4 regions of the Streptomyces sp. NPDC050508 genome follow, and region 3 is predicted to be linked to each of the others. Evidence: riboswitches for the same ligand, from Rfam matches in the RefSeq annotation. Region 3 holds a riboswitch; each other region holds the start of a gene.

What was found. A riboswitch is a leader RNA that binds a small molecule or an ion and turns the genes downstream of it on or off. The one in region 3 is predicted to bind cyclic di-AMP.
Region 1: another riboswitch for cyclic di-AMP. It lies ahead of AB0I69_RS23060 (NlpC/P60 family protein); the one in region 3 lies ahead of AB0I69_RS46780 (M23 family metallopeptidase).
Region 2: another riboswitch for cyclic di-AMP. It lies ahead of AB0I69_RS34020 (transglycosylase SLT domain-containing protein); the one in region 3 lies ahead of AB0I69_RS46780 (M23 family metallopeptidase).
Region 4: another riboswitch for cyclic di-AMP. It lies ahead of AB0I69_RS09540 (M23 family metallopeptidase); the one in region 3 lies ahead of AB0I69_RS46780 (M23 family metallopeptidase).

The regions. Positions count from the first base shown of each region.
Region 1 covers NZ_JBFAJJ010000008.1:744-8,307, reverse strand. Annotated here, with positions in the region: gene AB0I69_RS23075 (GtrA family protein) at 1-604, opposite strand, end outside; gene AB0I69_RS23070 (endonuclease/exonuclease/phosphatase family protein) at 857-1,717, shown strand; gene AB0I69_RS23065 (hypothetical protein) at 1,719-2,183, opposite strand; gene AB0I69_RS23060 (NlpC/P60 family protein) at 2,390-4,021, opposite strand; cyclic di-AMP (ydaO/yuaA leader) riboswitch at 4,030-4,203, opposite strand; gene AB0I69_RS23055 (DUF1996 domain-containing protein) at 4,538-6,574, shown strand; gene AB0I69_RS23050 (glyceraldehyde-3-phosphate dehydrogenase) at 6,657-7,564, opposite strand, start outside.
Region 2 covers NZ_JBFAJJ010000014.1:101,632-109,195, forward strand. Annotated here, with positions in the region: gene AB0I69_RS34005 (polyprenyl synthetase family protein) at 1-538, opposite strand, end outside; gene AB0I69_RS34010 (peptide MFS transporter) at 744-2,249, shown strand; gene AB0I69_RS34015 (CocE/NonD family hydrolase) at 2,266-4,260, shown strand; cyclic di-AMP (ydaO/yuaA leader) riboswitch at 4,492-4,697, shown strand; gene AB0I69_RS34020 (transglycosylase SLT domain-containing protein) at 4,701-5,180, shown strand; gene AB0I69_RS34025 (HAD family hydrolase) at 5,290-6,096, opposite strand; gene AB0I69_RS34030 (LacI family DNA-binding transcriptional regulator) at 6,203-7,231, opposite strand; gene AB0I69_RS34035 (carbohydrate ABC transporter permease) at 7,305-7,564, opposite strand, start outside.
Region 3 covers NZ_JBFAJJ010000033.1:39,518-47,081, forward strand. Annotated here, with positions in the region: gene AB0I69_RS46765 (DNA topoisomerase IV subunit A) at 1-606, opposite strand, end outside; gene AB0I69_RS46770 (pitrilysin family protein) at 933-2,288, shown strand; gene AB0I69_RS46775 (pitrilysin family protein) at 2,285-3,673, shown strand; cyclic di-AMP (ydaO/yuaA leader) riboswitch at 3,875-4,038, shown strand; gene AB0I69_RS46780 (M23 family metallopeptidase) at 4,052-4,807, shown strand; gene AB0I69_RS46785 (GntR family transcriptional regulator) at 4,995-5,699, shown strand; gene AB0I69_RS46790 (HPr family phosphocarrier protein) at 5,921-6,202, opposite strand; gene AB0I69_RS46795 (GNAT family N-acetyltransferase) at 6,391-7,564, shown strand, end outside.
Region 4 covers NZ_JBFAJJ010000002.1:915,259-922,822, reverse strand. Annotated here, with positions in the region: gene trmB (tRNA (guanosine(46)-N7)-methyltransferase TrmB) at 1-253, shown strand, start outside; gene AB0I69_RS09550 (PrsW family intramembrane metalloprotease) at 316-1,623, shown strand; gene AB0I69_RS09545 (aldo/keto reductase) at 1,629-2,573, opposite strand; gene AB0I69_RS09540 (M23 family metallopeptidase) at 2,636-3,643, opposite strand; cyclic di-AMP (ydaO/yuaA leader) riboswitch at 3,655-3,812, opposite strand; gene AB0I69_RS09535 (PP2C family protein-serine/threonine phosphatase) at 4,046-5,203, opposite strand; tRNA gene AB0I69_RS09530 (tRNA-Met) at 5,321-5,394, opposite strand; gene AB0I69_RS09525 (alginate lyase family protein) at 5,447-6,652, opposite strand; gene AB0I69_RS09520 (helix-turn-helix domain-containing protein) at 6,860-7,231, shown strand; gene AB0I69_RS09515 (NADP-dependent oxidoreductase) at 7,318-7,564, shown strand, end outside.

The sequences.
Region 1 (7,564 bases), on a different contig from region 3:
CGGGTTTCCACGACTCGCTCGCCGCAGTGGCCGCCCTCGCCGGGAGCGGGAAGCCGCCGTGCCGGTTGAGCGCCCGGGCGGGCCGCGGGGCTGTCGTGCGCACGGGAACCGGAATCAGCACCGGCACCGGCACCGGCGAGGACACCGTCTCGATCGTGTCCTTCGTGCGGTCGCGACCGGTGGCGAAGACGTACAGGCGCAGGAGCAGGAAGCGGGCGAGGCCGGCGAGACCGGAGGCGCCGAGGTAGACGATCTGCTCGGTGAGCATCCCGGGCGACGACTGCACCAGGTGCAGGACGAACATCGCGGCGCAGGTCACCGCGTAGGCCGCCGCGGCCGAGCCCGCCGACTGCCAGTGCCCGCGCCATCCGGCGGGCCGGCCCGACCCGAAGGTGAAGCGGGCGTGCAGCTCCGTGCACAGGAGGGTGGAGGCGACGGTGATCAGCGCGTTCGCCACCGCCCAGGGCAGCTGCTCGGCCAGCAGTGCCACGGCGCCGCTGGAGAGGAGTCCGACACCTCCGCCCAGTGCCACGAACCGGGCGAAGGAGGCCAGCGGGCCCGGGGCCGCCGGGGTACGGGGCGCGTCGTCCATGGCGGTCTCCATCCGCTCCGTACGCTGCGCCTCCTGATACGGCCGCGTAAGTTTGCTTGACTTACTCAACTATAGCGGTTTGCTTGAGTTACGCAAGTAGAGTTTCCGGGGTGGTGTTCCTGAGCCGCACCCCGGAAACCTCGGCCCATGCGAAGATCGCTACCCCTGCCCGCCGACACGCAGGGGGACGACAGGATGACGACGGCCCGGCCGATACGCGAACCCATGGCCCTGCCGACCGGCATGGGCTGACCGGAGGTGATCATGGGTGACTTACGGGTGAGGTGCGCGACGTTCAACGTGCTGCACGGGCAGTTGGTCCGGCCGGACGGCCGCCCGGCGCCCGCACACCCCGACGATCCCTCGGCACCGCTCGCCGAAGCCGTCGCGGGCCTGGACGCCGATGTGATGGCCCTCCAAGAGGTCGACCGCTTCCAGGAACGGTCCGGTGGCGTCGATCAGGCCGCGGTCGCCGCCGACGCGCTGGGCGCACGCGACTGGCGTTACGCGACGGCGCTGCACAGCCGTTTCGTGCCGGGCCGGTGCTGGGTCCTCGACCCGGCCGAGCCCGAGATGCGCGTCCACGGCCCCCAGGCTCAGGAGCCCGAAGTCCCTTCGCAGGGCGTCGCGTTGCTGTCCAGACTCCCGGTCCACGAGTGGCGGGCCCTACGGCTCCCCGCGGGGCCCTTGGCCGTGCCGCTGCGGGTCGCCGGGCGGGCCGCTCCGACGCTGGCCCGCGACCAGCCCCGGGCCGCGCTGGCCGCCGTGCTGGAAGGACCGCACGGCCCGTTCACCGCGGTGGCCGTCCACCTCTCGTTCGTACCGGGCTGGAACGTCGGCCAACTGCTCACCGTCCGCCGCTGGATCGCCGGCCTTCCCCAACCCCAGCTGCTGCTGGGCGACTTCAACCTGATCGGCGCGCTGCCCCGGGTCGCCCTCAACGCGACCGCGCGGCGCGGCTGGCGGGGTCCCGCCCGGCAGGCGACCTTCCCCTCGCACCGCCCGCGCGTCCAGTTCGACCACATCCTGGCGAGAGGGCTGGGTGCGGACGCCATAGGGGCAGCGCATACGCCGAGCACGGCGATCTCGGACCACCGGCCGCTGGTGGTGGAGCTGTCCCTCTGAGTCAGTTCCACAGGGGATAGGTCACGACGTGCGCGAACTGGTCCGGCCTCCCGGCGGTGTACGTCAGGCTGATCCGACCGTACTGCCGCACTCCCGGATGCCGCTTCCACTGCTGCGGGTCGTCGAGCCGGACGACGACCGGGTACGAGTGGAACTTGCCTGCCGCACAGTAGGGCTTGCAGTCGTTCACCACGTTGAAGCCCGTGGCCGTCGCGGAGTTGTCGTTCCAGTACGACCAATGCAGCGATGTCAGACGGCTGTTGCCGTCGCCGCAGGCGAGCATGAAGTCGGTCGGACGCACCTCGGGATGCCAGAGGCAGTCGACGAGCACGGGGTCTTCGAGTTGCCGGTGGGCGGCCGGTACCGCGCGCACTGTCGCCGGGGCCGCGGACGAGGTGCCCACGGCCGGTGCGAGCAGGGCGGCGGCACAGACCGTGACGACTCCCACCATGGTGTGTTTGTACATGTCCGCTCCCGGCCGCCTGTTCGTACTCGTCGCTCCACACCCGCACAGCGGTGGACCCGCCTGCCGAGGCACGGTCGTCGTCTCTCTTCTCGTTCGACGCTACGACCGTGTCCGGGGTTCCACCACTCCTGTGGACCAACGACACGGGCCGCCGAGAGTGTCGGGGTGTGGGCGACCGGGGCCGGAGATGCCCGGCCCCGAGCGGATCAGGCGGGCCGTACGGCGCCCCGGATGGCGGCGGAACCGGCGTAGAAGATCGACTCCTCGCGGATGGGTGTTCCCGGGCTCGGCGCGTGGATCATCAGGCCGTTGCCGGTGTAGAGGCCGACGTGGTCGATGCTGTCGTAGAAGAAGATCAGGTCCCCGGGGCGGATGTCCGCGAGGGGGACGAGCGCGCCGGCGCCCGACTGTTCCTGGGCGGTGCGCGGGAGCAGGACGCCCGCGGCCTTCCAGGCGGCCTGGGTGAGGCTGGAGCAGTCGTACGCGTCCGGTCCTGCGGCGCCCCACAGGCAGGGCCTGCCGATCTGCGCGCGAGCGAAGGCGAGCGCGGTGCCGGTCTTGCTGTGCGTGGTGGGGTCCTGCACCGCGACGGGTGCCGGGCTCATTGTCGGGGCCGGGGGGAGGTTGATCTCCGGGGCCATCGTCGGAGCTGTGGGCAGTGTGAACTCGGGGGCGGCGGGCGGGGCCGCGGCGAAGGAGACTTCGGCGGCGGGGGCGGTCGGCTGCCACTCCTGTTGCGGCGGGCGCCAGTCCGGTTCCGGTGTCGTGTACCAGGTGGGCTGCTCGGGCACCATCGGAATCTGCCCGGTCGACCAGGCAGGCTGTTCGGTAACCATGGGCATCTGCCCGGTGGACCAACTCGGTTGCTCGGTGACCACGGGCATTTGGCCGGTGGACCAGGCAGGCTGTTCGGTAACCATGGGCATCTGCCCGGTGGACCAACTCGGCTGCTCGGTGACCACGGGCATTTGGCCGGTGGACCAGGCGGGCTGTTCGGTAACCATGGGCATCTGCCCGGTGGACCAAGTCGGTTGCTCGGTCACCATCGGTATCTGGCCGGTGGACCACGTCGGCTCCGGGGCGGGCCAGGAGGTTTCCGGGCTCGACCAGGGGGTGTTCGCCGGGGCGGGTTCGGTGCGCGGAGCGGCGATGTACGGGAGCAGCTCCAGGTCCGCGGTGAGCGGGTCGAACACAGGCGCCGGGGCGGCCGCCACGGCGAATTGCTGCGGCTCCATGGCGGGCGTGCGAGGCACCTCGATGGCGGGCACGGGCGACAGGTCGAGGACGGTGGCCTGCGGCATCTGAGCCATCTGCTGCATCTGGGGTGCTTGCGGCGCGGCAGGCGGTAGTGCGGCGACGGGGCCGGCCGTCAACTCCGCGACAGGAGCGGCGAATTGCGGGGCGACTGGCTCCGGTACGGCAGTCCCCGCGGTCAGCTCGGCCACGGCGCGGCCGGGCTGTGCTTCGAGTGCTCGGCCGCCGCCTTCGGGCTCGGGGCGTCGTTCGGATCGCTCGGGCGGGGCTTCCGCCGAGCGGGCGGGAGTCCTGCGGGGCGGCAGGATCGCCGGTACGGTCGGACCCAGTTGAGCGCGAGCACGGTCGAACAACTGCCGAGTGACGGCGTCTTGAGCGGGGTCGGAAGGACGCGACGCGCTGGGACGGGGCTCGACACGCTGGCGCGGAGCCCCGGACATCTTGCGTGTGGCGTTGTAGTTTCCGGTGGCCGTCTCGGCCCTGTCGTAAAGGGAGTTGATCCGCCGCTGGACTTCGTCACGGCTGGGTCGGTCGTCCACGGTGGGGCCACTGCCTCCGGTGCGCGTACTTCGTTCTGCCGGCATGGCAGACGTGCTCCTTCCGTATCGCGCCTACCGAGTTAGCTGTCGGGTTCGGGCGGTCGATCACGGAAGGATTGCCCTACGACCCTTGCCCGGAGGGGCAGTTGGGCCGATTCACCCCAAGTCGGTTGGGTCCTCGGCTCCGGCTGTCGCGAGCGACACGCCGGACTCGGCGCAAACCGTGCGGCCCGGCGCTGCTCGCCGGAGTAGGTCGTACGGTCTGAGCGTCAACTTAGCCAACGTGTGTGCCTCGTGTGAAGGTTGAAGCGCGATATGTCCGATACGTTTTTGTGACCTTTACCTCTCCCAAACGTGTCACGGGCTCATGAGCCCGCCGGGTCGGGTGATCCATATGAGGTCGCTATGAATTTTTGGGACGGTTGAACACATCGGCATCCGGCTCCGTATTGGGACGGGGGATTTCCATGCCGGGACGATCCGGGCCGACCGATACGTGTAGGAGCAACTTCCTTGGCACGCAACACGCGCAGACGCCCCACGGGCGCACGACGCGCGACGATGGCAGCAGTCGCCCTGATGCTGGGCGGCGGAGGACTGGTGGCGGCGAACGTCTACGCGTCGGCGTCCGAAGGCGGTTGGGGCGGTGACTCGTCCCAACAGGGGTCTCCCGATGCAGCATCGAGTGGCGCGACGATCGACTGCCCGGACATCGGCACCCAGTTGACGACGGTCCCCGACGAGGCGAAGACCGAGGTCGACGCCCAACTCGCGCTTCTGGACCAGCAGATAACCGAGGCCTACCAGAAACTGAAGGACTCGACGGAGTCCATACGCCAGGACGCCTCCTTCGCCGACAACGCGATCATGAATCCGTTGAAGGAGAAGCGGGCCGCGACCATCGGACGGATCGACGACGCCATCGCACGCGTCGGGGACCGTCCGGAGGGACTCGACGCGCTCGCCGGCTGCACCCTGATCGCTCCCACGAACGGCGACCAGAACGGCAGCTCCAGCGGCGGCGACCAGAGCGGTAGCGCCGCCCCGACCGGCCAGGGCCAGCAGCAGTCCACCAACGGGCCCGTCGCCTCGGACTACGCGGACATCACCTCCGTACAGCCCAACGTGAACACTCCGCAGGAGCAGGCCGACGCCTCCCGCGGCACGTTCGTCACCGCGTGTGGCGTGAACGAGAACGGCCTGTTCAACTCCGACAACGTGATCGTCGCCCCCGGTGTCACCAACGGCGCCCACCACTTCCACGACTACATCGGCAACCAGTCCAACAACGCCTTCGCCAGCGACGACGATCTGGCGAAGGCCGACACGAGCTGCGAGAACCCGGGCGACAAGTCCACTTACTACTGGCCCGTGTTGCGCCTGCAGAACGGCAAGCAGGAGCGGGACGCGGACAAGCCCGGCGGTGGCACCGAGGGCAACTCCGGTCAGATCGTCACGGCCAAGGCGGCCACGCTGACGTTCGTGGGCAACGCGAAGAGCAAGGTCGTCGCGATGCCGCGCCTCCTGCGCATCATCACCGGCGACGCGAAGGCCTTCGTGAACGGCCCGGCCAATGCCAACGCCTCCTGGAGTTGCACCGGTTTCGAGGACCGGCAGCTCAAGGACAAGTACCCGCTGTGCCCGGCGGGCAGTGATGTGGTGCGCACCTTCAAGTTCCAGAGCTGCTGGGACGGCCGCAACATCGACAGCGCCAACCACCGCACCCACGTGGCCTTCGAGGCCGCCGACGGCTCCTGCCCTGCGGGCTTCGAGGCCATTCCGCAGCTGGTGCAGCGGATCGTCTACGACGTGGAGGCGCCGAGCCTCCAGGACGGCGGCAAGACGACCCCGCTGTTCGCGGTGGACTCCTTCCCCGAGCAGCAGCACAAGCCCGTCACCGACCACGGCGACTTCATCAACGTCTTCGACGAGGGCCTGATGAAGGACATGGTCAACTGCATCAACAACGGCGAGAAGTGCGGCGCCGGCACGAACAACGACCCCGGGGGCTCGGGTTCCGGGTCCGGTTCGGGTGGCGGCTCCGGCACGGGTGGTGGCTCGGGTTCGAGTGGCGGCTCCGGTTCGGGCGGAGGTTCGGGTGAGCCGCAGGAGTCCCCGACGGCCACCGACACTGCTACGGCGTCGCCCACCGCGACCGCGTCCGACGAGCCCGGCGGCAACGAGGGAAGTGGCGGCAACGGCGGCAACGGTGACCAGCCCACCGCGGATCCCGCGACGAGCGCCCCGGACACCGAGACAAACGCCCCCGAGCCCACCGACACCCAGACCACCGACCCCGGTGACTTGACGACCGCCGTCTCGATCCCCAAGGCCGACACGAAGACCGAGGGGTCCAAGTCGACCGAGACGCAGGGGAGTTCGGACAACGGCTCCGGCGGCCAGGTCGGCAGTGCCGCGGCGACACCGCCCGCTTCGTCCTCGGGCGGGGAGAGTTACGCCGCCGTGGGCCCGAACCAACCGCAGGCGCAGGGCGGGTTGGCGGAGACCGGCGCGAATCTGTGGCCCGCGGTGGCCGGAGCGCTGCTGCTCGTCGCCGGATTCGTGGTGCTGTACCGAGGTAAGCGCATGACACGCTGACACAGCGCCCGTCTGTGACAACGGCGGCCCGGCCACCCTCACTTGGGGGTGGCCGGGCCGCCGTACGTTCAGCGCGCCCGGGTCAGACGGCCGGTGCGGGATACGTCGGGTACTCGACCCCGGAGACGTGCTGGACGACCCGGATGACCTGGCAGGAGTAGCCGAACTCGTTGTCGTACCAGAGGTAGAGGATCGCGTTGTCGCCGTCGACCTTGGTGGCGCCCGCGTCGATGATCGAGGCGTGCCGTGAGCCCATGAAGTCGCTCGACACCGCGTCGGGGGCGGTGGTGAAGTCGATCTGGCGTTTGAGCGGGGACGTCAGCGAGACGTCGCGGAGGTAGTCCAGGACCTCGGCGCGGGTGGTTTCGCGGCCCAGTCGCAGGCTGAGGATCGCGATCGAGACGTCCGGCACGGGGACACGGATCGAGCTGCCGGTGATCGGGGCCTTGAGGTCGGGCAGCGCCTTGGCGACGGCGGACGCGGCACCGGTCTCGGTGATCACCATGTTCAGCGGCGCCGAACGGCCACGACGGTCGGCCTTGTGGTAATTGTCCAGCAGGTTCTGGTCGTTGGTGAACGAGTGCACGGTCTCCACATGGCCGCGCAGCACACCGTACTCGTCGGCCATCGCCTTCAGCGGCGGCACGATCGCGTTGGTGGTGCAGGACGCGCAGGACAGGATCTGCTCGTTCGGCTTGATCGTGTCGTGGTTGACGCCGTGCACGATGTTGGGGACGTCGCCCTTGCCGGGCGCGGTCAGGACGACCTTGTCGATGCCGGGCCGCAGATGCTGCGAAAGGCCTTCCCGGTCACGCCACTTGCCCGTGTTGTCGATGAGGATGGCGTCCTTGATGCCGTACGCCGTGTAGTCGACCTCCGACGGGTCGGCCGCGTAGATCACCTTGATCTCGTTGCCGTTGGCGATGATCGTGCCGTTCGCCTCGTCGACGGTGATCGTGCCCTGGAACTGGCCGTGGATCGAGTCGCGGC
Region 2 (7,564 bases), on a different contig from region 3:
TCTTGCCGCCGAGCACGTCGAGGTAGTGCTCGACCGGGTCGCGCCCGTCGGACGGTCCCGCCGTCTCCAGGATCTGACCGGTGACCAGGCGTTCGAACGCCTCGGCCTGCACCCGCACCGCCTCGGGGCCGAGGTCGGCCAGGGTGTGCGACGCGCGCGCGAAGAGGAAGTCGCCGGTGAGGACCGCGACCGAGTTGCCCCAGCGGGTGTTGGCGCTGTCCACGCCGCGCCGCACGGCCGCCTCGTCCATGACGTCGTCGTGGTACAGCGTGGCGAGGTGGGTCAGCTCGACGACGACCGCCGAGGGCACGACACCCGGCGCGTAGGGGTCGCCGAACTGCGCGGCGAGCATCACGAGGAGCGGCCTGAACCGCTTCCCGCCCGCGCGCACGAGGTGCTGGGCGGCCTCCGTGATGAAGGGCACCTCGCTCTTGGTGGCTTCGAGCAGACCCTCCTCGACTGCCGCCATTCCGGCCTGGACATCGGCTTCCAGAGCCTGGTCCCGCACGCTCAGCCCGAACGGCCCGACGACGGTCACGAGGGGTCTCCTGTCTGCTGGTGTCCCTGGGCGGTCACACGGTTTGTCGATAGGTCGCTGCCATCACTCAAGTCAGCGTATCCGGTCGGCTTTCGATCACCCATGCCGCCCACCCCGTCCAGCGGGGGCGGTATCGGATCATGACCGGTATGTTTTTGATCACCTGATAAGAACGGATATTTATCGACTTACGCGGAAGTAGTGGATGGTGTCTCGAACCGCACTTGAAGCCGAGCCCGACAGCGAACCGCCGCCCGAGGACGACCACGCCTTCTTCGGCCAGCCCAGGGGGCTGCTCACGCTCTCCGGTCTGGAGGTCTGGGAGCGTTTCTCGTTCCTCGGCATGCAGGCCATCCTCGTCCTCTACTTCGCGGATTCGGTCGCGCACGGCGGCATGGGCATGTCGTCCGGAACGGCCGCGTCCGTATCGGCAGCCTACGGAACGCTGGTCTATCTCGTCTCGGTCGCGGGCGGCTGGCTCGCCGACCGCATCCTCGGCTCGTTCCGCGCGGTGCTGTGGGGCGGCATCCTCATCGCCTGCGGGCACTACGCGATGGCGGTCCCCACAGGCACGATGACCTGGGTGGGCCTCGGCCTCATCAGCGCCGGCACCGGCCTGCTCAAGCCCAACGTGGCCACCATGGTCGGCAAGCTCTACCGCACCGACGACGAGCGCCGTGACGCCGGTTTCGCGCTCTACTACATGGCCATCAACATCGGCGCCTTCGCGGGCCCGCTGATCACCGGCTGGCTCGGCGACCACAAGGGCTGGCACTGGGGCTTCTCGGCCGCCGCGATCGGCATGACGTTCGGGCTCATCCAGTACGTCGCCGGGCGCCGTCACCTGGCCGGGCGCAGGACCACCGCGGAGTTCGCACTCGCACCGGACGCGCTGCGTCGCGCGGTGCGCCTGATCGTCGTAGGCATCCTGGTCGCCGCCGTGCTCGCGACCGCGCTGGCCGTCGCCGGCTGGCTGACGATGGGCCGCTTCGTCGACCTGCTCACCGTCATCTCCGTGATCGCCCCGGTCGTGTACTTCGCGGTGATGTTCATGAGCCCCCGGGTGACCGCCGACGAACGCGGCCGGCTGCGCCCGTACATCGTGCTCTTCCTGGCCTCCACGGTCTTCAACTTCATTCTCTTCCAGGCCTATTCGACGATGATGCTGCTGGCCGCGTCGAACGCCGAGACGACCATCCTGGGCTTCGACTTCCCCGCCAGCTGGTACGCGTCCGCGCTCGGCGCCTTCGAGGTGGGTCTCGCGCCCGTGGTCGCCGCGCTCTGGGTCCGCATGGGCCGCAGCCAGCCGCACGCCTCCAACAAGATCGCGATCGGCGTCGTACTGGGCGGACTCTCCTTCCTGCTGATGGTCCTGCCGACCAGCGGGCACAGCGGCGACGCCTACCGGATGTCGGCCTGGTGGATCGTCGGCTCGTACTTCCTGCTCGGCCTCGGCGACATCCTCCTGGAGACCTCCGGCATGTCGGCCACCACCAAGCTCGCCCCGGCCGCCTTCTCCAGCCAGACCATGTCCCTCTGGTTCCTGTCCCTCGCGCTCGCGAACGGCATCCAGGCCCAGACGGTGAAGCTCTACGACGACGTCTCCAAGCCGGCCTACTTCGGCGTCAACGGCGCCATCGCGGTGGCCGCGGGCCTCGCGGTGATGGCCGCCGCGCCGTGGCTGCGCCGCACCATGCATCCGGTCCACTGAACCCAGGGGTCCCCTCATGCGCATCCGTACGTCCTTCCCCCACGAGACGACCCACGAGGACCTCCGTATCCCGCTGTCCGACGGAACACGCCTCTACGCGCGCGTGTGGCGCCCGCTGACGGACGAACCCGTCCCAGCGCTCCTCGAATACCTCCCGTACCGCCTGACCGACTGGACCGCGCCCCGGGACGCCCAGCGCCACCCCTGGTACGCGGGCCACGGCTACGCCTCCGTCCGGGTCGACGTCCGCGGACACGGCAACAGCGAGGGCACACCCGGCGACGAGTACGACGCGCAGGAACTCGCCGACGGCGTCGACGTCGTCAACTGGCTTGCCGCGCAGCCCTGGTGCACCGGCAAGGTCGGCATGTTCGGCATCTCCTGGGGCGGCTTCAACTCCCTCCAGATCGCGGCCCTCGCGCCCGAGCCGCTCAAGGCGATCGTCACCGTCTGCTCCACGGACGACCGCTACGACAACGACGTGCACTACATGGGAGGTTCCGCCCTCGCCGTCGACCTGCACGCCTGGGCGGCCACCATGCTCGCCTTCGTCGCCCGCCCGCCGGACCCCGAGTACGCGGGCCTGGTCTGGCGCGACATGTGGCTCAAGCGCCTCGAACAGATCGACCCGTTCATCCACACCTGGCTCGCCCACCAGATCCGCGACGACTACTGGAAGCACGGCAGCGTCTGCGAGGACTACGGCGCGATCGACGCGGCCGTCCTCGCGGTGGGCGGCTGGCACGACCCGTACCGCGACACGGTCCTACGGCTCGTCGAACACCTCCCACCGGACCGCGTACGCGGCCTGATCGGCCCGTGGTCGCACCAGTACCCGGACCGTGGCCTGCCGCCGGGCCCCGCGATCGGCTTCCTCCAGGAGACCCTCCGCTGGTGGGACCAACACCTCAAGGGCATCGACACGGGAGTGATGGCGGACCCCCTCCTACGCGCCTACGTCAGCGACTCGCACCCTCCGGCCACGGTCTACGACACCCTGCCGGGCCGTTGGGTCGGCGAGCCGTCCTGGCCCTCGCCGCACGTGAAGACGACGACGTACGGCCTCCGGGGTGCGCCCGTGATCGTCCGCTCCCCCATGCACACCGGTGTGGACGCGGGCCGTTTCTTCCCGTTCGGGAACGACGCCGATCTGCCGCCGGACCAGCGGGACGAGGACGCGCGGTCGGCCTGCTTCGAGTTCGAGGTGCCGGCCGAGACGTGGGTGCTGGGGCGGCCGAGGGTACGGCTGCGGCTGACCTGCGAGGTGCCGCGCGGGCAGGTGATCGCCCGGCTGTGCGATGTCGCCCCCGACGGTGCGTCGACCCTCGTCACCCGGGGTGTGCTGAACCTGTCGGCGCGGCACGGGCGGGACCGGGTGGTGCCGTGGACGCCGGGTGCCACGGAAGACGTGACCTTCGAGCTGAACGGCATCGGGCACGCGTTCCCGCCCGGGCATCGCATCCGGCTCGCGGTGTCGTCGGCGTACTGGCCGTGGATCTGGCCGCAGCCGGAGTCCTCGGCGGGGTTCACGCTGGACCCGGAGGGGAGCGCGCTCGAACTCCCGGTGCGGGAGCGGGAGTTGGCGGATGACATCCGGTTCGGGGAGCCGGAGGAGGCCGAGCCGCTCGGGGTGAACTACCCCGCCACCCTGGACGAACCGCGCCCCGAGCGGCTGGTCGTGCGGGACGTCGCGAAGGGCGAGTGGCGGCTGGAGGTGGACCCCCGGTACGGCGGGACGCGCGTGTACCCGGACGGGCTCGAATTCACCGAGGACGCGTTGGAGACGTACACGATCGACGAGTCGGATCCGTTGTCGGCCCGTACGCGGTCCGACTGGTCGATCCGGCTGCACCGGCCGGAGCTTGCGTGGGACACGACCGTGCGGACGCGGTCCGAGATCACTTGCGACGAAACGGACTTTATTACCTCCAATGAGGTCATCTGCACTGAGGGCGAAGAGGTGATCTTTCACCGGACGTGGGAGAAAAGGATTCCGAGAACTGCCAGTTGAGGTTGAATGCCCGATTTGCCGTTCTTAATCCTCCCGTGAGTTGGGTCACGCTTTTCTGTGCGTGACCTGTGTCCCGGTCTGCCCGCGTTTTCCCTTACGGCATTTGACAGTTGACCCTTGGCTCGCGCAAAGGATCAAGTGCCCCATACGCCTCACACCAAGGTCAATAGGGGTTAGGTGTGATTCCGCCACTTGTTCCGGACATGTGCTCTCGCATACGTTCCCGGCCTGTCGAGCGGAACGCCGAATCCTGCCGCCGCCCGGCATCCCAGTCACGAACACATCTCGCACGGCAGGAGCGGGGGAACCAGGTAAGTCGCCGGGCCGGTCAGCGCGACCGGAACGGCTTGGGGTTAAGTCACGTCCGCAAGGGCGCGGCCGGGCACCTCCCAGCCCGAACCCGACAGCTCACCTCGCAGGCGACGGAGAGGAACCTCGTCATGCCTGCATCCGCTCAGTCCCGCCGCGCCCGCCTCGTCCGCCGTGTCGTCGTCGCCGGTACCGGTGCCGCGATCCTCGCGCTGCCTGTCGTGGGTGCGACCACCGCGTCCGCGGCCACCACTTCGACCAGCACCGGCTCGACCACGCTTGCCGGGTACCCCAACACCCTTGACGGGTGGATCCGGGAGTCGCTCGCGATCATGGCGCAGAAGGGGATTCCGGGCACGTACAACGGGATCTACCGGAACGTGATCCGTGAGTCTTCCGGGAACCAGTACGCGATCAACAACTGGGACTCCAACGCGGCGGCCGGTACGCCGTCGAAGGGGTTGCTCCAGGTGATCGACCCGACGTTCAACGCGTATCACGTGGCCGGGACTTCGTTCGATCCGTATGACCCGGTTGCGAACATCACGGCTGCCTGTAACTACGCGGCGGCCGTGTATGGCTCCATCGACAACGTGTACGGCGCTTACTAGAAACTGTTGGATCAGCCACGACTGGTTGTGTTTTGAGTGACACCGCCGTCGTGGCTGGTCGCGCAGTTCCCCGCGCCCCTGAATGAGCCCCTTCGGGGCCATTCACAGCTCAGCTGAAGAGTCTTTCCAGGACCAGCGCGATGCCGTCGTCCTCGTTCGATGACGTCACCTCGTCCGCCACCGCCTTCAGTTCGGGGTGGGCGTTGGCCATTGCCACGCCGTGGGCTGCCCAGTCGAACATCGGGATGTCGTTCGGCATGTCGCCGAAGGCGATGGTGTCGGACGGGGTCAGGCCCAAGTGGCGGGCGGCCAGGGCCAGGCCCGTCGCCTTGGTGATGCCGAGTGGCTGGAGTTCGACGGTGCCGGGGCCCGACATGGTGACCGAGGCCAGTGAACCGACCACCGAGCGCGCCGTGGACGCCAACTCGTCGTCCTCCAGGGCGGGGTGACGGAGCAGCACCTTGCTGATCGGCTCGGTCCACAGGTCGTCGCGCCTGCCCACCCGTACTGCGGGGAGAGTGGGGTGTGGCATCAAGTAGCCGGGCTCGATGAGGGTGAGACCGTCCACGCCGTCCTGGTCTACGGCCGCGTACACCTGGCCCACCTCCGCCTCGATCTTGCCGAGCGCGGTCTCCGCCAGCTCCCGGTCCAGGGTGACCGACCAGAGCAGACGGTCCGCGCCGGCGTCGTACAACTGCGCGCCCTGTCCGCACACCGCGAGCCCCTTGGAGCCGAGGTCGTCGAGGAGGGGCCGCACCCTCGGGGCCGGCCGGCCGGTGACGACGAGGTGTTGGGCACCGGCCGCCGCCACCCGCGCGAGCGCTGTGAGGGACCGGTCGGAGAGCGTGTCGTCGCCGCGCAGCAGCGTCCCGTCCAGGTCGGTGGCGATCAGTGCATATGCGAGGGGTGCGGCCATGATCAGAGAATACGGATGGAACGCCCCACCGACTCGACACGAACCGGACGGCTGCTGCCTTCACATACGTTGACCCGTGTTCCGGTTGGTTTGACAGTTACGGCGGTTATGCCGACTCCCGGATCACCAGTTCGGTGGGCAGGATGACGCCCGCCGTGTCCTCGCCGGCGATCTGGGCGAGGAGCATCCGCACCATTTCGGCGCTGATCCGGTCGTAGGGCTGGCGCATGGTCGTGAGGGCCGGGGTGATGGAGGTGGCCGCCGCCGAGTCGTCGAAGCCGCCGACAGCGATGTCATTCGGGACCGAACGGCCGGACTGTTGCAGGGTGTTGACGACTCCCAAGGCCATCAGGTCGGAGGCTACGAACACCGCGTCTATGTCGGGGGCCTGGGACAGGAGTCTGCGGGCTGCCTCCTCGCCGCCCGTGCGGCGGTAGTCGCCCTCCACTACAAGGGTGGGATCGTGCGGGAGGCCTGCCTCCGTGAGGACGTCTCGGTAGCCGGCCAGGCGGTCGGGGCCGCCGGGGGCGTCGAGCGGGCCGGTGACCATGCCGATGCGGCGCCGGCCGCCCGCGATGAGGTGGCGGACCATCTCCTGGGCGCCGTCGCGGTCGGCGGCGGCGACGTAGCTGTACTTGGAGGCGGTGCCGAGCGGCTTGCCGCAGGCCACCAACGGGATGCCGGCGTCCCGGAGTTCGGCCGCGACCGGGTCACCGCTGTGGTTGGAGACCAGGAGGACGCCGTCCACGTGGCCCGAGGTGATGTAGCGGGTCAGGCGGCGGCGTTCGTCCTTCGAAGAAGCCAGCATCAGCAGCAGCGGGATGTCGTGGCGGGCCAGGTGTTCGGTGCAACCCCGCAGCAGGACATTGAAGTTGGGGTCCTCGAAGAACTTCTCCTGCGGCTCGGTGAGGAGGAACGCCACCGAGTCCGACCGTCCCGTGCTCAAGGAGCGGGCGTGCCGGTTGACGACGTAGCCCGTCTTCCTGATCGCCGTCTCCACCGCGTTGCGCGCGGCGGGCGAGACGTAGTGGCCGCCGTTGAGGAACCGGGACACGGTCCCCCGGGAGACCCCTGCCTCCCGGGCCACGTCGTGGATGGTGGGTGGTTTGCGGCGTCCGTTCGGACTGGTGGTCATGGTCCTCGTTCTGCCGGTTCAGGTGCGGTGGGGGGAGGTGCTGCGCAGCTCGACACTCAGCTCAGTACTTACCTCAGGCCTTGACCGATCCGCTCAGCAGATCCAGTGACCAGAAGCGCTGGATCACCAGGAACAGCGCGATCAGCGGCAGGATCGCGAGGAAACAGCCCATGATGACCAGGGTGTAGAGCGCCGGTTGGGAGGCGCCCTGGTTGAGCAGGGTGTACAGGCCCAGCGTGATCGGGAACTTGTTGTCGTCCGCGAGCATCACGTACGGCAGCAGGAAGTTGTTCCAGATGCCGACGAACTGGAACAGGAACACCGTGATGAGGC
Region 3 (7,564 bases):
GACTTCGCCCAGGTTGTGCGGCGGCATGTTGGTGGCCATGCCGACGGCGATGCCCGACGAGCCGTTCACCAGGAGGTTCGGGAAGGCGGCGGGCAGGGCCACCGGCTCCCGCTCCTGGCCGTCGTAGTTCGGGGTGAAGTCGACCGTGTCCTCGTCGATCGACTCGGTCATCAGGTTGGCAGCCTCGGACGGCCGGCACTCGGTGTACCGCATGGCGGCCGGCGGGTCGTCGTTGCCCAGCGAGCCGAAGTTGCCGTGGCCGTCGGCCAGCGGCACGCGCATGGAGAAGGGCTGGGCCATGCGCACCAGGGCGTCGTAGATCGACGCATCCCCGTGCGGGTGCAGCTTTCCCATTACTTCACCCACGACTCGCGCACACTTGACGTATCCGCGGTCGGGGCGCAGGCCCATCTCGTCCATCTGGTAGACGATGCGTCGGTGGACCGGCTTCAGGCCGTCCCGGGCGTCCGGCAGGGCTCGGGAGTAGATGACCGAGTACGCGTACTCAAGGTAGGAGCCCTGCATCTCGTCGACGACGTCGATGTCGAGGATCCGCTCCTCGAACGAGTCGTCGGGCGGCGGGGTCTTCGTGCTGCGGCGGGCCATCGCTGCCGGCTCCTCTTTTCTGGTCGCTCGCCTGGGGGTCGCTCCCCTTCGGCTCACTCTTGCTGAAGCGTGAACGGGGTCTGACGTGAACCATTGTGGACCGCGGCACTGACAACGCGGACCAGGACCCGGCGTCGGCCGCTCGGCTCCGTCGCCGACGGCTGCCGCGTGAGTCCACGTGTTGCGACTGCCGCAGGCTACGCGATCTCGCTCTGGGCGTACGTCCGCCGGGAACTTCGCCGACGGTGCGCACGCTTGCATACAGTGGCGGGACGAGCAGGATTTCTGCGGTTCCAGCCAGAGAATCCGCGATCGAAGGGACGTACATGCCCATGGGTCACACGGCCACCGCCGAGGCAGGATCCGGCGGTCTGACAGCGACCGAACACCGCCTGGCCAACGGTCTGCGCGTGGTCCTCTCCGAGGACCACCTGACCCCGGTCGCGGCGGTGTGCCTCTGGTACGACGTCGGTTCCCGCCACGAGGTCAAGGGGCGTACCGGCCTGGCTCACCTCTTCGAGCACCTGATGTTCCAGGGCTCCGGACAGGTGAAGGGCAACGGACACTTCGAACTGGTGCAGGGCGCGGGCGGTTCGCTCAACGGCACCACCAGCTTCGAGCGCACCAACTACTTCGAGACCATGCCCACCCACCAGTTGGAGCTCGCCCTCTGGCTGGAGGCCGACCGCATGGGCTCGCTTCTGGCCGCCCTGGACGAAGAGTCCATGGAGAACCAGCGGGACGTCGTCAAGAACGAGCGCCGCCAGCGCTACGACAACGTGCCCTACGGCACCGCGTTCGAGAAGCTGACCGCCCTCGCCTACCCGGAGGGCCACCCCTACCACCACACGCCCATCGGCTCGATGGCGGACCTGGACGCGGCCACCCTGGAGGACGCGCGTGCGTTCTTCCGCACCTACTACGCGCCCAACAACGCGGTCCTGTCCGTGGTCGGCGACATCGACCCCGAGCAGACACTCGCCTGGATCGAGAAGTACTTCGGGTCCATCGCGTCGCACGACGGCAAGCCCGCGCCCCGTGACGGTTCGCTGCCCGACTCGATGGGCGGGGAGCTGCGTGAGGTCGTCGTCGAGGAGGTCCCGGCCCGCGCCCTGATGTGTGCCTACCGGCTCCCGGAGGACGGCACGCGCGCGTCCGACGCGGCCGACCTCGCCCTCACCATCCTCGGCGGCGGCGAGTCCTCGCTCCTCTACAACCGCCTTGTACGGCGCGACCGTACGGCTGTTGCGGCCGGCTTCGGTCTGCTGCGGCTGGCCGGGGCGCCCTCCTTGGGCTGGCTGGACGTCAAGACGTCAGGTGACGTCGAGGTGCCGGTCATCGAGGCCGCCATCGACGAGGAGCTCGCCCGGTTCGCCGAGGAGGGCCCCACGGCCGAGGAAATGGAGCGCGCCCAGGCCCAGTTGGAGCGCGAGTGGCTGGACCGGCTCGGCACGGTCGCGGGCCGCGCCGACGAACTGTGCCGGTACGCCGTCCTGTTCGGCGACCCGCAGCTCGCCCTGACCGCCGTACAGCGCGTCCTGGACGTGACGGCGGAGGAGGTGCAGCAGGTCGCCAAGGCCCGCCTGCGCCCCGACAACCGCGCGGTGCTCGTGTACGAGCCCATCGCGGCCGAGGATGACGAAGCAGAGGCCGGCGACGAGAACGAGGAGGCGGCCAAGTGACCGAGCTCGCCACGATGGAATTCCACCCACAGCCCCAGGCCGGCGAGGCCAGGCCGTGGGCCTTCCCGGCCCCGGAGCGCGGGACGCTCGGCAACGGCCTGACCGTGCTGCGCTGCCACCGCCCCGGCCAGCAGGTCGTCGCCGTCGAGGTGCTCCTGGACGCGCCCCTGGAGGCCGAACCGGCCGGCCTGGACGGTGTCGCCACGATCACCGCGCGGGCCTTCTCCGAGGGCACCGACAAGCACTCCGCCGAGGAGTTCGCCGCCGAGCTGGAGCGCTCCGGCGCCACCCTCGACGCGCACGCCGACCACCCCGGACTGCGCCTGAGCCTGGAGGTCCCGGCCTCGCGCCTGGCCAAGGGCCTCGGCCTGCTGTCGGACGCCCTCAGGGCGCCCGCCTTCGCGGACAGCGAGGTCGAGCGGCTGGTGCGCAACCGCCTCGACGAGATCCCGCACGAGACGGCCAACCCGTCCCGCCGCGCGGCCAAGGAGCTCTCCAAGGAGCTGTTCCCGGCGACCTCGCGCATGTCGCGTCCGCGCCAGGGCACCGAGGAGACCGTCCAGAAGATCGACTCCGGTGCCGTACGCGCCTTCTACGAACGGCACGTTCGGCCGGCGACGGCCACCGTCGTGGTCGTCGGCGACCTCACCGGCATCGACCTGGACGCGCTTCTGGCCGACACCCTGGGTTCGTGGACGGGCTCCACCGCGCAGCCGCGTCCCGTGCCGCCGGTGACCGCCGACGACACCGGGCGGGTCGTGATCGTGCACCGTCCCGGCGCCGTCCAGACGCAGCTGCTCATCGGCCGCGTCGGTGCCGACCGGCACGACCGAGTGTGGCCCGCCCAGGTGCTCGGCACGTACTGCCTCGGTGGCACCCTCACCTCCCGCCTGGACCGCGTCCTGCGCGAGGAGAAGGGCTACACCTACGGTGTGCGGGCGTTCGGCCAGGTGCTGCGCTCGGCACCCGACGGCACGGGCGCGTCGATGCTCGCCATCAGCGGCTCCGTGGACACCCCGAACACCGGTCCCGCGCTGGACGACCTGTGGACGGTGCTCCGCAAGCTCGCCGAGGGCGGACTCACCGACACCGAGCGGGACATCGCCGTACAGAACCTCGTCGGGGTGGCGCCGCTCAAGTACGAGACCGCCGCGGCCGTCGCGAGCACGCTGGCCGACCAGGTCGAGCAGCACCTGCCCGACGACTACCAGGCGACGCTGTACCAGCAACTCGCCGCGACCGGCACCGTGGAGGCCACCGCGGCGGTCGTGAACGCCTTCCCGGTGGACCGTCTGGTGACGATCCTCGTCGGCGACGCGGAGCAGATCAAGGAGCCTGTGGAGGCTCTCGGCATCGGTGAAGTGACCGTCGTTCCGGCGGAGTAGACGGAGTAGCTGCACGCGCGCGTGGGGAGCCCTGGTGACTGAAGCGTCACCAGGGCTCCCTATTGTCCGAATTGGGGGAGAGGTTGCCCGTCTGCCCTGTGGCATACCCAACAAAAACCGTGATCCGTTTGGGGATTGAAAGTGACCCCCCTTAGCGTCGGTCCGGCTGTCCGTCAGGCACCGCGCCGCACTCGTGGCACCGGACAGTCATCGCCGAGTCCCCGTACGGCGCGAGCCAGGGGAGCCGGGGACCCACAAGAGTCCCTGGGGTGAATCGGACGCCCGCGCGCGTAGCGAGGGGGTCCGTAGGAGACCTTCCTGCTCCGAACCCGTCAGCTAACCCGGTAGGCGAGAAGGAAGGAAAGGACCAGCCACTACATGGCGTTCACCCGCGCCACCGGGAAGCACCGTCGCCCGAGCCGGACCCACCGCACTACCGTTCGTGTCGCGAGTGTCGCGGCCCTCACCACCACCGGCGTCGTCGGCACCCTCGCGAGCGCCCCCGCGTTCGCCACGGAATCCGCCGCCGAACAGACCGGCCTCACCCCCGTCATCGCCATGGGCGACTCCGTCGCCGAGAAGATCGACGCCCAGGCCGCCGCCCAGCAGCAGGCCGCGGCCGAGCAGGCCGCCAAGGAGGAGGCCCGCGCCAAGGCCGCCGCACTGGCCAAGGCGGAGCGCGAGGCCGAGGTACGCGCCGCCCGCGCCGCCGAGCGCGAGAAGCTCAACGCCTTCGTCGCCCCGGTCTACGGCTCGTACGTCTCCACCGGCTACAAGACCGGCGGTTCCCTGTGGTCCTCCGGTGCCCACACGGGCATCGACTTCCACGCCTCGACCGGCACCTCCGTGCACGCGGTGGGCTCCGGCACCGTCGTCGAGGCCGGCTGGGGAGGCTCGTACGGCAACCAGGTCGTGATCAAGATGGCCGACGGCATGTACACCATGTACGGCCACCTGTCGTCCATCGGCGTCTCCGTCGGCCAGAGCGTCACCCCGGGCCAGCAGATCGGCCTCTCCGGGGCGACCGGCAACGTCACCGGACCGCACCTCCACTTCGAGGCCCGCACGACCGCCGAGTACGGCTCCGACGTCGACCCCGTCGCCTACCTCCGCAAGCACGGTGTGAACGTCTGACGACTCGGCGCCGCACTTCCCGAAGCCCTGGCCCGCCGGCCGGGGCTTTCGGCGTTTCCGGAGCCCTCCTGTCCAAAAAATATCCATGGATTCCGGCCCGCCATCGGAAATTCCCGCTCATTGCAATAGAGTCACGGAACACACGTCAATCGTCGACGTTTCACGGGGATTAAGGCGGAGGTCGGACATGCGTATTCCGGCGCACTCGGTATGCACGGCGATCCGGGACGACATCGTCGCCGGTGTCTACGAGCGCGGCAGCCGGCTCACGGAGGAACTCCTCGCGCGCCGGTACGGGGTCTCGCGCGTCCCCGTCCGGGAGGCCCTGCGCACGCTGGAGGCCGAGGGGTTCGTGGTGACCCGGAGGCACGCGGGCGCGTGCGTCGCGGAACCGACCGAGCAGGAGGCCGCCGACCTGCTGGAGATGCGGATGCTGCTGGAGCCGCTCGGCGCCTCACGGGCCGCTCAGCGGCGCACTGAGGCCCACCTCAAGGTGCTGCGCGGCCTCGTCAGGCTGGGCCAGGAGCGCGCCAGGCGGGGCAACAGCGAGGATCTGCGCTCCCTGGGCAGCTGGTTCCACGAGACGCTGGCACAGGCCTCCGGGAGCCCCGCGCTGACCTCGATGCTGACCCAGCTGCGGCACAAGATCGCCTGGATGTACGCGGTGGACGCACCGGCCAACCCCGTGGAGTCCTGGGCCGAGCACGGGGCCATCGTGGACGCGGTGGCGCGCGGCGACAGCGAGCGGGCGCGGGCGATCACCGCCCTGCACACCGAGCGGGCGGGCACCGCGCACCGGCTGCGCTTTCCCGGCGGGGCGAACGGCGCGAACGGCACGGACCGTGTGAGGACTTCGCAACCTCCCGTAAACATGTCCGGCCTGCGGCATTAACACGGGCACCGTATACAAAGAGGAGATAATTCGCGGGGGATTATTTCTGCTGCCCGTAAGTGGAATTGCGAAGGGCTCGCCCGGTAATTCGGACGAGCCCTTCGAGGTTGCGGTACATCGTTTTTGCGGCGAAAGCGCCGCAACCATCAATTGAGGAACCCCGATGGCGCGCAACCACCTCCGCGAGAGCGGCGCCGGTTTAGGCGCAAAGGGGGCGTGCCTCAGACGGTCTCGGGGAGTTCCTCAAGACCTTCGGCGACCAGCTTCGCCAGCCGGTCGAGGGCCGCGTCGGCGCCCTCGGCCTCGGAGGCGAGGACGATCTCCTCGCCGCCCTGGGCGCCCAGGCCCAGGACCGCGAGCATGGAGGCCGCGTTGACGGGGTTGCCGTCGGCCTTGGCGATCGTCACGGGGATACCCGCGGCCGTGGTGGCCCGGACGAAGATGGAGGCGGGGCGGGCGTGAAGGCCCTCCGCCCAGCCGACGTTGACGCGGCGCTCAGCCATGTGATGCTGCCCTTCAGAGTCTCAGGGTTGTCTAGACCAGTTTCCCACACGTGAAGCGAGCCCGGACCAGTCCTGTGGACCGTCCGGAGCGAGGAGTCGGACCGCGGCCTCGGCCCGACTTCTCCTTGCTGCTTTCTCCCACAGACTGCCTCGCGCCGTTGTCGGACGCGAGCCGTACGCTGGGGCCCATGCAGACCTCGTCGGACCGGCACGAGTACCCCGCCCACTGGGAAGCCGACGTGGTGCTGCGCGACGGGGGTACCGCGCGCGTCAGGCCCATCACCGTCGACGACGCCGATCGCCTGGTCAGCTTCTACGAGCAGGTCTCCGACGAGTCGAAGTACTACCGCTTCTTCGCGCCGTATCCTCGCCTGTCCGCCAAGGATGTCCACCGCTTCACGCACCACGACTTTGTGGACCGGGTGGGACTCGCGGCCACCGTCGGCGGCGAGTTCATCGCCACCGTACGCTATGACCGCATTAGTGCCGACGGGCGTGCCGCCTCCGCACCGGCGGACGAGGCCGAGGTCGCCTTCCTGGTGCAGGACGCGCACCAGGGGAGGGGTGTCGCCTCCGCCCTCCTGGAGCACATCGCGGCCGTCGCCCGCGAGCGCGGCATCCGCCGCTTCGCCGCCGAGGTGCTCCCCGCCAACAACAAGATGATCAAGGTGTTCACGGACGCCGGCTACACCCAGAAACGCAGCTTCGAGGACGGCGTCGTACGCCTGGAGTTCGACCTCGAACCCACGGACCGGTCCCTCGCCGTGCAGCGCGCGCGGGAGCAGCGCGCCGAAGCGCGGTCCGTACGACGGCTGTTGGTGCCCGGCTCGGTCGCCGTCGTCGGCGTGGGCCGCGCGACCGGCGGGGTGGGCCGCAGCGTTCTCGACAACATCAGGGACGCCGGGTTCACCGGCGGCCTGTACGCCGTGAACAAGGCCTTCCCCGAGGAGCTGAAGGAACTCGACGGGGTGCCGGCGCACCGCTCGGTGCGCGACATCGAAGGCCCCGTCGACCTCGTGGTCGTCGCCGTCCCGGTCGAGTACGTCCCCGAGGTCGTCACCGAGTGCGGTGAGCACGGGGTGCAGGGGCTCGTCGTGGTCACCGCCGGTTACGCCGAGAGCGGCCCCGAGGGACGCGAGCGCCAACGCGAACTCGTGCGCCACGCGCGCACGTACGGCATGCGCATCATCGGGCCGAACGCCTTCGGCGTCATCAACACCGCCGCCGACGTACGGCTGAACGCGTCCCTCGCGCCCGAGATGCCACGCCCCGGACGCATCGGGATGTTCGCGCAGTCCGGCGCCATCGGCATCGCCCTGCTCTCCCGGCTGCACCGACGCGGCGGCGGGGTCACCGGGGTCA
Region 4 (7,564 bases), on a different contig from region 3:
CCTCTCCCTCGCCGCGACCCGGCTCAAGCCCGGAGCGACCGTGCACTGCGCGACGGACTGGGAGCCGTACGCGGAGCAGATGCTCGAAGTGCTCGGCGCGCACCCGGACTTCGAGAACAGCCAACCCGACGGCGGTTTTGCGCCCCGTCCGGACTTCCGGCCGCTGACCCGTTTCGAGGGCCAGGGACTGGACAAGGGACATGTCGTGAACGATCTGCTCTTCCGCCGCGTACCCCACGACGACCAGGACTGACGACCAGCGCCGACGCCAGGCTCCCTCGCGGGCCGTGCCCTTACCTCGTTAGGGTCGATGCCGTGGCCACCGTTTCGCCGTATCCCCCACACCCCGGCCACCCCGCCGGTGGTGTGCCCGGGCACGGGCCGCGGGTGCGCTGGTGGCAGCGGAACTGGGTCCGTTACGGCGCGCTGATCACCCTGCTCACGCTCTCCGGGCTCGTCATCCTCGCGCTGGTCCGCCAACAGACCGGCACGGAAGGGTTCTTGGTCGGGCTCGGGCTCGCCGTACTGCCCGTGCCGCTGCTCGTCGCCGCGTTCCGCTGGCTGGACCGCGTCGACCCCGGGCCCTGGCGGAACCTGCTCTTCTCCTTCGCGTGGGGCGCCTGCGCCGCGGCCCTCATAGCGATCGTCGCCAACAGCTTCGCGACGAGATGGATAGCGACCACGACCGCCGACCCCACCAGCGCGGACACCCTCGGCGCGACCGTCATCGCCCCGATCGTCGAGGAGTCGGCGAAAGCGGCGGCCGTACTCCTCGTCTTCCTGTTCCGCAGACGGGACTTCACCGGGATCGTCGACGGGGTGGTGATAGCCGGCGTCACCGCCACCGGCTTCGCGTTCACCGAGAACATCCTCTACCTCGGCACCGCCTTCGGCACCGACCAGCTCACCGGCGACCGCGGCTTCACCTCCGTCACCGCGGCGACCTTCTTCGTGCGCATCGTCATGTCCCCGTTCGCGCACCCCCTGTTCACCGTCCTCACCGGCATCGGCTTCGGCATCGCCGCCCTCTCGCCCGACCGGCATCACGTCCGGCGCGTCCTGGTGCCGCTGACCGGCCTGCTGCTCGCGATGGGCATGCACGCGGTCTGGAACGGCTCGTCCACGTTCGGCCAGTACGGCTTCTTCGAGGTCTACGGCGCGTTCATGGTGCCCGCGTTCGGCCTGCTGACCTGGCTCGCGGTCTGGACCCGGCAACGCGAACTGCGCACCGTACGCGAGGAGTTGCCCGCGTACGTCTACGCGGGCTGGCTGACCCCGGCCGAACCGTTCGTGCTCGGCTCGATGAAGGCCCGCCGGCTGGCCCGTGAGTACGCCGGACACCACCTCGGCAGACCAGCGGCCCGCTCGGTCGCCCAGTACGAGGCGTACGCGACCTCGCTGGCGTTCCTGCGGCACCGGGCCGCACGTGGCCGCGCCGGCGCCGACTTCGCCTTACGGGAAAGGGAGTTGCTGCACGAGCTGTGGCAGCGCCGGGAGGTGGCGCGGCCCGCGCTGGAGTACGCGGCGCGCCGCACGGCGCCTCCGGTCGCGGTGGTGGTGCCGCCGTGGCCGCCGGTGTACGGGTCGTACGGGACTTCCCTGTACAACCCGTACCGGTCCTGACGCCGTCAGGCGGAAGCGTCCGTCAGCTTCGCGATCTCCGTGTCCGTCAGCTCCAGTTCGGCCACGCCCAGCAGTGCGGGGAGTTGCTCGACCGTGCGGGCGGAGGCGATCGGGGCCGCGACCGTGGGCTGGGCGGCGAGCCAGGCGAGGGCCACCGTGGCGACCGGGGCTTCGTGGGCCTGCGCGACCTCGTCCAGGGCGGTCAGCACCTTCTGGCCGCGCTCGGTCGTCAGGTGCTTCTCGGCGCCCTTGGCGCGCGGGCTGTCGACCGTCGTACCGGGGCGGTACTTGCCGGTGAGGAAGCCGGCGGCCAGCGCGAAGTACGGGACCGCGGCCAGGCCCTCCTGCGCGGCGAGCTCGCTCAGCTCGCCCTCGTACGTGTCGCGCGAGACCAGGTTGTAGTGGGGCTGGAGGGCGACGTAGCGCGCCAGGCCCTCGCGCTCGGAGAAGTCGAGGGAGGCCCGCAGGCGCTCCGGGGTGATGTTGGAGGCGGCGATGTGCCGCACCTTGCCCGCCTTCACCAGCTCGTCCAGCGCGCCGATGATCTCCTCGACCGGCACCTCGACCTGGTCGAAGTGGGTGTAGTACAGGTCGATGTGGTCGGTGTCCAGGCGGCGCAGGGAGGCGTCCGCGGCGGCCTTGATGTTGGCCGCGCTCAGGCCCGGGAAGTCGGGGTGCTGGCTGACCTTGGTGGCGATGACGACGTCGGAGCGGTTGCCGCGGGCCTTGACCCACTTGCCGATGATGGTCTCGGACTCGCCGCCGTGGTTGCCCGGCGCGAACGCCGAGTACGAGTCGGCGGTGTCGACGAAGTTGCCGCCCGCGGCGGCGTACGCGTCGAGCACGGCGAAGGAGGTCGCCTCGTCGGCGGTCCAGCCGAAGACGTTGCCGCCAAGGGAGAGCGGGAAGACCTCAAGATCGGACCGGCCCAGCTTGCGAAGAGAAGTCATGACCCTCTTCAACAGCCGGACCGGAACCGCGTATTCCAGACCCCCTAAGGCCCTTAGGACCCTTAAGGGTTGAGACCCTTGCTGCGCAGCCAGGGCGCCGGGTCGCTGGCGGTGGCCGCGCCGTTGAGGTGCACCTCCAGGTGGAGGTGCGGTCCGGTCACGTTGCCGGTGGCGCCCACGCGGCCGATGACCTCACCGGTGGAGACCTTCTGCCCGGCGCTGACGTTGATCGAGGACTGGTGGCAGAACCACAGCTCGGTGCCGTCGTCGAGGGTGATGATCGTGCGGTAGCCGTACGCTCCGGCCCAGCCCGCCTCGGTGACCGTGCCGCTGTGGACGGCCTTGATCAGCGTGCCGGTGGGCGCGGCGAAGTCGAGGCCGGTGTGGTAGCCGGAGGACCACATCGTGCCGGCCTGGCCGAAGGTGCCGGTGATCGTGTACGAGCCGACCGGCAGCGTGTACTGCTTGGCCAGCGCGGCGAGCTTCGCGGCCTCGGTCTTCTTCTTGGCGGCGGCCTCCGCGGCCTTCTTCGCGTCGGCGGCCTTCGCGGCGGCGTCCTTCTCGGCCTTGGCGGCAGCGGCGTCGACCTGCTTGGCGACGGCGGCCTCGGCGGCGGCCTGGGACTTGCCGTCGACCTGGAGCTGCTGGAGCTCGGCCTGTTCCATGATCCGGTTGCGCAGCTGCTCCCCCGCGCCCGAGGTGCCCTTGGCGCTCTCGGTGGTGGTCACGCCGACGCTGCTGAGCGCGGTCGCGGAACCCTTGGGGGTACTGGAGGAGTCGTCCAGCAGGTGGCCCACGGAGGGCAGGTCGGGCAGGGAGATCGAGACCGGCGGCTTGCCGGTGTTGGCGCTGGCCATCCCGCCCGCGCTGACGGCGGCTATGACACCGACGCCCAGGACGGTGGAGCTGCGGGCGAATCCTCCGCCACCACGCTGCTTGGCGACACGGTGCTTGCCGCGGTTGGGAAGAACGGACTCCGCGCTCGGATTCCACTCCTCCCAGGGGCCCTCGTCGGGGCGGTAACCGCCGTAGACGACAGGGGCTTCTGGGGCAGCCTGGTTGGACGCCACGTGGGCGTGCTCCTTTCCTTCCTTCTCGCCTACCGGGTTAGCTGACGGGTTCGGAGCAGGAAGGTCTCCTACGCGCGTAAACCGGCCGTGTTTCCACGGCAGTTGACGAGCGATTCACCCCAAGGTGGTGGTTCCCCGGTTCCCTTGCGGGATTCGGCGCGTGCGCACGGAGCCATCTCTTGTGACGGCTGGGACGACCGCGCTGCGTTATCGAACGTTAATAGACACGGGCGCCCGTTTCCAAGCTGTTCGGCTTGATCATTAACCTTTCCTTGCTGGACGAACGGCCCACCACCGGCGAAAAACGGGCGAGTTGGCCAAGTCTCAGAATTCCCACAGGTATTGACGGTATGTCAGTTGTTATGCGGAGGGCGCTCGGCCGATCACCCCCCGTAATAACGGTCATGGATGCCGTACGGCGATCATCGCCATGTCGTCCGCCATCCAGCCCCCGGAGTACCGGCGGACCTCCTTGGCGAGGATGCCGAGCAACGCCTCGGGGCTGCGGAAGGTCCGGCCGGCCAGCCGCTCCCCGGGGTCGTAGAAGACGCCGCGGGCGTCGCGGGCCTCGGACAGGCCGTCGGTGTACACGAGCAGGGTGGCTCCGCCGGGGAACGCGAACTCCTCGGCGCGGTCGGGCCAGACCCCCAACTCGCCCATTCCGAGCGGCAGTGCGGGCTCCTTGACCTGCAGGGTGCGCACCGTCCCGTCCTCATCCAGGAGCAGGGGCGGCGGATGCCCCCGGTCGACGATCCGTACGACGCCGTCGCCGTGCGGGAGTTCGGCGAGGACGGCCGTGGTGAACCCCTCGAACGCGTCGAGCCCGTCGCGCCGGGTGCCCTCGCGGGCCAGCGCCCGCTCCAGCCGCTGGGCGACCGCCTCCAGAGTGGCCTCCTGCTCGGCGGCCTCCCGGAACGCCCCGATGACCACGGCGACGGCGGCGACCGCGCCCATGCCCTTGCCGCGCACGTCACCGACGACCAGCCGTACGCCGTGCGGGGTGTCCTGCACCGCGTACAGGTCGCCGCCGATGGAGGCGTCCTGCTGGGCGGCCTCGTACCGTGCCGCGATCTCGAACCCGCCGATCCGCTCGGCCGGTTCGGGCAGTACGGCCCGCTGGGCGGCCTCGGCGATCTCGCGCGCGGAGGCGAGCTGTTCGCTGTTGCGGCGGACGAGGAGGTTGATGAGGACGGCCAGGACGGCGACCGTCGCCACGGTGGCCGTCTCGGTGACCGCGTCGGTGTGGAGGACGATGCCGAGCCTGAGGTGGATCGCGAGGACGACGGCGACGGAGGCCAGGCCGGTGAGCACGGTGCCGCGCCGCGAGTAGAGCGGGGCGGCGACGAGCGGGGCGGCGGTGAAGAACGGGGCCGCGGTGAAGGCCTCCGGGGTGAGGTAGTCGTAGCACGCCCCGACGATCAGCAGCAGCGCGGGCAGGCGGCGGACGGTGGTGCGGGTGTACGAGATCCGCCGTCCTTCGACGGGGCCGAGGCCGGGGTCGGGCACGGGATCGCCGGGCAGGCGCCCGCCGGCTCGCACGTACGGACCCTCCTCCTCCACGCGTCCAGTTTTTCGTGGTGGGGAGCAGGCGGCGAGCGGGGTGGGCCGACTGGGGGCGACAGACGGGAAAACACCAAGGGCCGGAATCCATTTCTGGATTCCGGCCCTTGGCCTTAGTAGCGGGGACAGGATTTGAACCTGCGACCTCTGGGTTATGAGCCCAGCGAGCTACCGAGCTGCTCCACCCCGCGCCGTTGTGATTAGAACTATACGCCATCCGCGGGGTCCGAAGTCACACACGTTTCAGTCGGACGGGTTCCCGGCGTGCGTGAGGGTCTCCCAGGAGACGAAGAGGTCGTCGCTGCCGGCGGGCCGGGTGGACTCGGCGAGCTGGTGCGCGGCGGGCACCTTCATGCCGAGCCGGTCCTCCAGGTGGTTGACGGCGACCTCCAGGTCGGGCCCCATGTTCCGGTCGACCTTGCCGCCGCACAGCCAGGCGGGCGCGGGCTCGCCCAGCTGGTAGCGGGCGTGGAGTTCGAGGGCGGCCTTGAGCCGGTCCTTGACCCCGTCGTAGAGGTCGACGCCCTGGTGCCAGGCGGTCTCGGCGATGTGGGCGGTGGCGGCGAGGGAGTACCCGACGTGCTTGAAGTTGCGGCAGGTCTCCTGGGCGACGCCGTCCTTGAAGGTCGTCTGCTTGAACCAGTACGTCGTCAGTTTCTGCGGGGTGGTGACCTTCGAGCCCACCGGGGTGAGCGGCAGCTTGCCGTCCTTGGCCAGGTAGAAGTAGGCGGGCACACGGTCGCGGAAGCGTTTGACGGCCGCGTCGAAGGCCTTGTGGTCGTCGAGGAAGACGGCGATGCCGATCGCCGCGTCCGTCATCGCGAGATCCCAGTTGCCGTTGTAGTCCGGCAGGTTCTTGGTGACTTCCGGCTGGTAGGCGGTGCGCAGCATGGTCCCGAACCGCTCGACCCGGTCCGCCGGCCACCCGGCGCCGGGCGCGTACCGCACGATCTCCGCCGCCCGCACCCACGTCGACCCGGCCCAGGCGGTCTGCAGCCCGGCGTCCTCGGAGGTGTGCTCCTTCATCTTCGCCGACCAGTCGTCCATGATCTCGCGGGCCTTGAGCGCGTGGTGCTGCTTCCCGGTGATGCTGAACAGCAGGGCCTGCGTGTACGCCGCGATGGCGTCCTCGCGCTCCTCGACACAGCCGTGCGCGGCCTTGCCGTTCCAGGGGCAGTCGACGTCGGCGTACGGCTTCGCCGTGTACTTGTACGACCCGTACTTGCTGTCCCGCATCCCGAAGTACGCCTTCAGCCAGGGCTGCTTCCCGGCGGTCACGTTCTTCCGTACGGCGTCCAACTGCCCCTTGCTGACCAGCACTCCGGGGTGCGTGAACGCCGCGTCGGCGGGCAGCGCCCGCGCCATGGTCCGGGTGCCGGTGTCCGCCGCCCCGCACGAGGCGAGAAGCCCCACGACCACGGACGTACCCAGCACCGCGACTGCCCTCATGTGTCCTACCTCCGCGTTGTCCGCACCGGCCTCACTGCGAGCGTGACCCGGTGGGCGGCGGGGCGCAGGATCTGTTGGGCCGATTGGTCACCCTCCCGGCACGGTCACTCATATGTTTGCGAATCGAAATCCTCTGCATACTAGGTGAGTTACGATCGATTAGTAAGTAGGCACTTCTGAGTGCGTTACCCCCCGACGGGAGAGACGATGACCACGAAGACGTACGAGGCGTACATGCGCGACTGTCCCGCGGTGGCCCTGCTCTCGACGATCAGCAACCGGTGGGTCAGCCTGACGATGTGCACCCTCGGGTCCCACGGCGAGGCGATGCGCTACAACCGCATCAGCCGCGAAATCCCCGGCGTCAGCCAGAAGATGCTCACCCAGACCCTGCGCATGCTGGAGCGCGACGGCATGGTCGAGCGGACGGTCACACCGACCGTGCCGGTCCGCGTCGACTACGAGCTGACGCCGCTCGGGCAGGGTCTGTACGGCCTGCTGTCCCAGATGCGCGACTGGGCCGCCGAGAAGACCGACGAGGTCGACGAGGCGCGCGCCCGCTACGACGCGGGGGCGTAACGCACTTTGAAGTGCCTACTTACCGATCGATCGTTACTCACCTAGCGTTTGTCGTGTTCCACTACGCAAATGCAGGAGTGAAGATCATGCGCGCTGCAGTCGTCAGGAAGGTCGGGGGCCCCGAGGCCGTCGAGGTCGTGGAGGTCCCCCTTCCGGAACCGGGTCCCCTGGAGGTCCGCGTCAAGGTCGCGGCCGCCGCGCTCAATCCCGCCGACACCGCTGTGTGGGCCGGGTTCTTCGGGCCGCTGGAGGGCGTCGACCACACCGGTCTCGGTCTGGACGCCGCCGGGACGATCGAAGCGGTCGGCCCGGGTGTCCTGCTCAAGGTCGGAA